2 regions of the Thermostichus sp. OS-CIW-20 genome follow, and region 1 is predicted to be linked to the other one. Evidence: riboswitches for the same ligand, from Rfam matches in the RefSeq annotation. Region 1 holds a riboswitch; the other holds the start of a gene.
What was found. A riboswitch is a leader RNA that binds a small molecule or an ion and turns the genes downstream of it on or off. The one in region 1 is predicted to bind cobalamin.
Positions count from the first base shown of each region.

Region 1 (3,641 bases):
ACACTACCAGATCTAGTAGAAAGCGTTGGCCCGATCAGTGGCCTATTGACTGCCTTGAATACTCATCCTGAAGCTAACTGGTTGGTTGTTGCCTGTGATCTACTGAACCTTCGGTCAGAAACAATCCAAAAGCTGCTGGATCACTACCAAGCCGAAACAATCGCAACTTGCTATGTTAACCCCGAGCGCGGCTTCCCGGAAGCTCTTTGCGCCATCTATACTCCTCAAGCTGCAGCGGTACTAGAAAGGGCTTACGCGGAAGGGGTGTACTGCCCTGTGGAAATCCTCAGCAGGCAGCCCTGCACCCTAGTTACCCCCAACCATGAGGTCGAGCTCATGAACGTCAATACCGCCGAGGAGTATGCCACTTTCCAATCAGTTTGGGGTAGTTGCAGCCATGGTAACTCAATCTGTCCTAAGTAAGACCGTAACAATTCAATATGTAGCAGTGCTGCGGGAACAGGCTCAGCGGAGCAGCGAAGTGCTGCAAACCAGTGCAGCAAACTACCTAGAGCTCTATCAGCAGCTGCAAGCAAAGTATGGATTTTCGCTAGCAGCGGAGGACGTTAAGGTTGCTGTCAATCATGAGTTCTGTGACTTGACTAGGCCGATAGATGAAGGTGCCTTGGTAGTTTTCATTCCACCAGTTTGTGGGGGCTAAATGCTGCGTTTTCTAATTGTGGATAGCACCATCCAGCCAGCTGAACTCAGTCGTTTGCTCGTCAATAACACAGCGGGTGCCTTAGTAACCTTCGAGGGCTGGGTACGCAACCACAGCCAGGGCAAACCTGTTCTCAGCTTGGAGTACGAAGTCTACGAGATCCTTGCCCAGAAGGAGGGCGAGAAGATCCTCCGAGAAGCCCACGCCAAGTTTGGCCTCTGCGGTGCTGTTGCCTGTCACCGCCAGGGTCATCTTGCAATTGGTGATATTGCGGTTTGGGTTGGTGCTACAGCTGAACATCGCGGCGCCGCTTTTGCTGGAGCACGTTACATCATTGATGCAATCAAGGAGCGCTTGCCCATTTGGAAAAAAGAGTACTACTGGGGTGAGCCGCCGCGTTGGGTTTTGTGTCAGAAAGCAAAGCCTTTGTTCCAGCAATTCCATAAGAACGCTATTGCTCGGCAGCCTTGCGGCGATACCCCCTAGCCTCTCTGCTAGTATCAGTGAGGTACCTGACCTGGGGCTGTAGCTCAGCCTGGATAGAGCAAGCGCCTCCTAAGCGCTAGGTCGGCGGTTCAAATCCGCCCAGTCCCGCTAAAACCAGTGATAGGATAAAGTCTACTGTCGGTTCTGACGGGGATCAGCCGTCAGAGGCAACGGGGAAAGTGCAGTGAGAATCTGCCGCTGTCCCGCAGCTGTGAGCCGGTTTTGGACTTGGGATCCCTAGTTCGTTGTTGCAAGAGGCCTTGAGACGCAAGCCAGCCCCTCCAAAACTGAGCAAGTCAGAATGCCCGCCGGCGGTTTTTCCACAGTTCACCATATCTGCGAGGTACAGATATGCTCCCCATTTTGACGTTAGCCCGTTCCCGTCTCGAAGTTTTTTCATCGGCCTGCTTACGGATTTTCGACGCTCTCGGATCGTAGGCACTCAGTCAAAAGCGCGGACAAGAGAGCTGAGCAGTTAGCTCAGGGGCAGCTAGGAGGACGGTTGCTCGCTTTGGTTGCACAAAAGAGTCCTCTGGGCATCCCCCTGTGCAGAGTGGGCAAGCCGCCAGGGTGAAGGAACGCCTTGACAGCTCCGGCAGGTTTCCTGGCCTAGGGAAAACCTTCTGCCGGGATGCCACCGATAGGCATGTCGGCGGCCATCTCTTGCTGCCTAGGTTGGATGACAACTGGCGGCAACCTCAATTACCGAATTCGATTCAGGACAAGGTACCTTATGGCCATTGAAACTCAAACCCTAGGCTATGCCCGCATGGGCAAGCGCCGCGAGCTGAAGAAAGCCCTGGAGGCCTTTTGGGGCGGCACCCTGGAGGCGGAAGCCTTGTTGGCGACGCTGCAGGATCTGGAGAGTCAGGCCTGGCGAACCCAGCGACAGGCCAACCTCGACCACATTGCCGTAGGAGATCAAACCCTCTACGACCACGTTTTGGACTGGGCCACCTGGCTGGGGCTGATTCCCTCCCGGTTTCAGAGCTTATCAGGCCTGGAGCGCTACTTTGCCATGGCGCGGGGGCAGGAGGGGCTGCCGGCCTTGGAAATGACCAAGTGGTTTGACACCAACTACCACTACCTGGTGCCGGAAATTGAGGCCGACGCGATCCCTCAGGCCCATTTCGACGACTTCCTGGCCACGGTGCGACGGGCGCAAGGGATCCTAGGAAACCGCACCAGCCCCGTCCTCCTCAGTCCGGTTACCCTTCTTGCTCTAAGCCAGCGCTCTGGCGAGTTGCGGGGGGATCTGGAGAAGCTGCTTCCTCTCTACAGAGAACTCTTGCAGGAGCTGCAGCGCCTGGGGATCCGGGAAGTGCAAGTCCATGAGCCCATCTTGGTGACCAGCGAAGGCAAAAGTCTTCAGGAAGCGGTGGAGCAGACCTACCGCTGGCTTGCAAGCGTGGGGATCCCTCTCCACCTGGTTACCTACTTTGACGACTTGGGGGAGACTTACCCCTGGGCGGTGGAGCTTCCGGTAGCTGGCCTCAGCCTCGACTTCACCCGCGGCCACAACCTGGAACTGGTCAGAGCCCACGGCTTCCCCGCCGACAAGATCCTGGGGGCGGGGGTAGTGGACGGGCGCAACGTCTGGCAGATCCAGCCCAAAGCCGTTCTGGCCACTCTGCAAGAGCTGCAAGCCCTAGCCCCCAACCTGCGGGTGCAGCCTTCTTGCTCGCTCCAATTTGTGCCCCACGACGCTGCTCTGGAAACCCACCTGCCAGAGCCTTTGCGCAATGTTCTCAGCTTTGCCGAGCAGAAGCTGGCCGAGGTGGTTCTGCTGGCCCGCACCCTCAACGGCGAAGACACCGCCGCCCAGCAGCAGGAGCTGGAGCAGCAGTGGCAGGCCTTCCAGGACTTCAATCCCCCCAACTCTACAGTGCGCCAGGCCTTGGCCAACCTGACGGCGCAGGACTTCCAGCGCTCCCTTCCCTACGAGCAGCGTATAGGCCGGCAGGTCAAGCTGCCACCGCTGCCGACCACCACCATCGGCTCTTTTCCCCAAACCCCCGAAGTGCGGCAGTGGCGGGTCAAGTACAAAAAGGGCGAGATCTCCCAGGCCGAATACGAAGCTGCCATCGACGCCGAAATTGCCAAGTGCATCCGCATCCAAGAAGAAATTGGCCTGGATGTGCTGGTGCATGGTGAGTTCGAGCGCACCGACATGGTGGAATACTTCGCCCAACAACTGCAGGGCTTTGCCTTTACCGAGCACGGCTGGGTGCAGAGCTATGGCAGCCGCTGCGTGCGTCCCCCCATTCTCTACGGCGACGTGTCTCGCCCTCGCCCCATGACGGTGCGGGAGTTCAAGGTGGCCCAATCTCTGACTCAAAAGCCGGTCAAGGGGATGCTGACAGGGCCGGTAACCATGCTCAACTGGTCCTTCCCCCGCGTTGACGTTTCCCGTCGCGAGCAGGCCCTGCAAATTGCCCTGGCCCTGCGGGCAGAGGTGGCCGACTTGGAAGCTGCCGGAGCCGCGATGGTGCAG
Region 1 is NZ_JBSSEF010000014.1:9,850-13,490, reverse strand. It holds gene moaC (cyclic pyranopterin monophosphate synthase MoaC) at 1-423, shown strand, start outside; gene ACVWXC_RS06975 (MoaD/ThiS family protein) at 362-661, shown strand; gene ACVWXC_RS06970 (molybdopterin synthase catalytic subunit) at 662-1,147, shown strand; tRNA gene ACVWXC_RS06965 (tRNA-Arg) at 1,181-1,255, shown strand; cobalamin riboswitch at 1,270-1,474, shown strand; gene metE (5-methyltetrahydropteroyltriglutamate--homocysteine S-methyltransferase) at 1,881-3,641, shown strand, end outside.

Region 2 (3,641 bases), on a different contig from region 1:
AACAGCAGGTTGAGCAGGGGGCGCCCAGACGAGAGGGAAGCCAGCGGCAACTCTTGGGAGGAGCCTTCGCGGGCAAGGGCTTCGTCGGTCATGGCAAGGGTATACTCTAGGGGTAGCGTTGGATCTACAAAAAGAAGCCTGCGTCAGTCCGTATTTGGAGTTGGGGAAGAGGGCAGGATCCTGCCTGTCAGGTTTGGTAGGATAGCCTCGACCCTCCTTCCTTCTCTGGCCCAGCCTGGTGTGGGGATGACTCCTATGATCTCTTCCTTATCGTTCATCCGTCTGCAGAAATCCGGCGAACACCAATTTACAGCAGTCCTGCCTGACTTGCGGTTGCAGCGTCACGGCTCCGCGACGCTGACGCGACTGGCCACCTCTTTGCTGTTGAGCACCAGCTTACTGCTGGCGGCAGGAAGGGATCCCAGTTGGGCGCAAACTTCCCTGGACACCGGCCTTTTGGAGAAGCAGGCCCTGCCCCAAGCGCCGCCGCTGCCGGACGACCGCCCCGCCATTTTTGTGGATGCCGCCAATGGCAGCGATACCCAAGGGGATGGATCCCGCAACAACCCCTTCAAGACCATCACCCATGCCATCAGCCGGGCGCCAGCCGGCAGCATCATCCAGCTTCTGCCGGGGGTGTACAGCGCAGAAAGCGGCGAAGTCTTCCCCATCCGCCTCAAGGCCGGCCTTATCTTGCGCGGGGACGAGTCCACCTTGGGAGAGGGCTACCTGATCGATGGCGGCGGCACCTACATGAGCCCGACCTTGGCCCGGCAAAACGTTGCCCTGCTGGCAGAGACCGGCTCAGAGGTGCGGGGGGTTACCCTGCGCAACCAGGGTCGGCGCGGCTACGCCCTCTGGGTAGAATCGGCTTCCCCGCGCATTCTCAACAACAGCTTTGTGGGCAGCATCCACGACGGCATTTTCATCGCCGGCGCCTCCAACCCCTGGATAGAAGGCAACCGCTTCTACAAAAACGGGGCCAACGGCATCTCCGTCTTGGGCACCTCCCAGCCCACCATTGTCAACAACCTCTTCCAAGAGACCGGCTTTGGCCTCACCATCGACCAGCGCTCGGCGCCGATTGTGCGCAACAACCGCATCCTGCAAAACCGCACCGGCATTGTGGTCGGCGGCAGCGCCCGTCCCATCCTGCGCAACAATCTCATTGCCCGCAACCTGGAGACTGGCCTGACAGCTATCACCACCGCCCAGCCAGATTTGGGCACGGCTTCGGATCCCGGCAACAACATCTTTGAGGGGAACGGCCAGTACGACATCCACAACGCCACCCGCGGCCTGCGCCTCAACGCCAATGGCAACCAACTGGCCGGCAAAACCAAAGGGGAGCTGGATCTGGCCGGCCAGACCACGGTGGCTGCGCTGCCCAGCAACGCCCCGCCACCCATTGCGGCAGGCGGCTTGACGCTGCCCACAACTCCGCAGGCCGAGCCTCCGGCTCCCAGCAGGGATCCCCAGCCGGCGGCGGCCTCTCCCACCTTGCCGGTGGTGACGGTGCCCCAATCGACTGCCCCCGTTCCCCCTCCTGCAGCGGGATCGGGAGGGCGCATTTTGCCCAGTGCCCCCCCTCAGCCGGCAGGCGCTCAACCCCAGGAGTTTGTTGCCGTCCCCTTCACCCCCGATGGCTCCACCACGCCTGCCCAACCGGTTGAGCCTGCTCCTGCCACTCCCGTCCGCCAGCAATCTGTGGCTCCTCTCACGGATATTACTACCCTCCTGCCACCCCCGGCTCGCCGACAAGCGGGCAGCAGCCCAACAACCCCCCCTGTTCCCGTTGCCGCGGCTCCAGAACCGGCGGTAGCCCCAGCAGAGTCGGCCACCCGCTTTCGTGTGCTGGTGACCCCCAAGGGCAGCGACGATTTGCAGCGGCTGCGGCAGCTCGTCCCCGAAGCGGTGGAGACCGTGTTCAACGGCAGGAGGGTGCTGCAGGCCGGCCTCTACGACAGCCGCAGCCAGGCCCAGTCAGTCTTGGATCGGCTGTTGGACGCCGGCTTTGACGCGGTGGCGGAGATGATCTTCCGTTGACCTCACTGCCCAGGGATCCCCCCCGGCAGGATAGGAACTCCCCAGCAGGGAATGTATGATGCCTAGCACGGCTTTTTCCAGAGCAATGGGGAGGAAAGCCGTGCCGTCAGGTTGTCCTGGGGATCAGCCAGGGCAAGCAAGGGGGAAAGTCCGGTGCAAATCCGGCGCTGTGCCGCAACTGTGATGGGCAAAAGCCCTCAGTCAGGATGCCCGCCTGCGGCTTTGGCTCAAAGCTTAGCCCTTCCGCGTCGCACGGAAGCAGGAGCAACCGGATGAAAGTAACTGTATGTCTCAGCCTTGGGCTGGGGATCTTGAGTTTGGGGATCCCGGCCTGGGGGCAGGCAATCTTGGATACCGGCCTCAGCGCCGAGATTTTGAATCAACCCGTCACCACCCCGTTTCGCCGTCCCGGCCTGCTGCGAGAGTCTTCCCGCCCAGTCTATGTCATCACCCGCCAGCAGATGCGCCAGCAAGGGGCAAGGACGGTGCAGGAAGCCCTGCGCTACTTGCCCGGGATCCTCAGCGATGGCACAGCGGGAACTCAGTTGGGAGCTCTTAGCTCTCAATTCATGCGAGGGGCGCGAACGGCGCAGGTATTGGTGCTCTTGGATGGCCGCCCTCTCAACGATCTGGGTTTTTTCGGGGGGTTTGACCTCTCGCAAATCACCACCGATGTCGTCGAGCGAATTGAAGTCTCCCCCGGCGGCGGCTCTACCCTGTACGGCTCAGACGCCGTTGGCGGCGTGATCAACATCGTCACGGTGGAGCCGCAGCCAGAAACGGAGACGGTGCTGGAAGCGGCGGTCGGCAGCTACGGTCTCAATGAGCAAGGGATCCAAAGTCGCGGCCAAGCCCAGGATCTGGGCTGGGTGCTCAGCTATCGCCGTCTGCAAAGTAACAACGACTTTCCCTTTGCCATTGAGCGGCTGGGCAAGTCGGGCAGGCGGGAAAACTCGGCGGTGGAGTACCACAACTTGCAGGCCAAGCTCACCTGGCAACTGGCCGAAGATCAAGTCCTAACAGCCAACGCCCTCTACCTCAACAAAGCCTTTCGCGTGCCCGGCAGTGTAGAGTTTCCCTCTCCCGACGCAGAGCAAAACACCAACGATCTGCTGCTGGATCTCAGTTGGCTGTGGACTCAGGAAACAGGATCCCTGCAGGCAAGAGTCTTTTTGGACGATCTCAACTACCGCTTCAGCGCTCCGCAAAGCCAGGGATCCCGCGACGTCATCTTGCGCAATGGCTGGGGATCCCAGCTTCAATATGCTTGGCAGGCCGGCGAAAACCTAGAGGGAGTTTTGGGGGCAGATTATCGCTCTATCTCAGCCCGCAATACGACTTTTTCTTTTGCCAGGGGTTCTGCCAATATCAACTACGACGATACGGTTAACCAGGGGGCCCTGTTTGCCCGCCTGGACTACAGCCCGGATCCCCAGTTCCACCTCGACCTGGGCATCCGTCAGGACTTCAGCAGTTTGGCCAACGGCTCGGCCACCTCGCCGGCTGTGGGGATCCGGTGGGCAGTTGCCGAGGGAACTACCTTGAGGGCCAGCTACGCCGGCAGCTTTCGCACCCCCTTGATCTCGGAATTGTTC
Region 2 is NZ_JBSSEF010000030.1:16,128-19,768, forward strand. It holds gene ACVWXC_RS10495 (pentapeptide repeat-containing protein) at 1-92, opposite strand, end outside; gene ACVWXC_RS10500 (DUF1565 domain-containing protein) at 256-2,046, shown strand; cobalamin riboswitch at 2,138-2,278, shown strand; gene ACVWXC_RS10505 (TonB-dependent receptor) at 2,319-3,641, shown strand, end outside.
Region 2: linked by a shared signal. The riboswitch ahead of ACVWXC_RS10505 (TonB-dependent receptor) and the one ahead of metE (5-methyltetrahydropteroyltriglutamate--homocysteine S-methyltransferase) in region 1 are both predicted to bind cobalamin.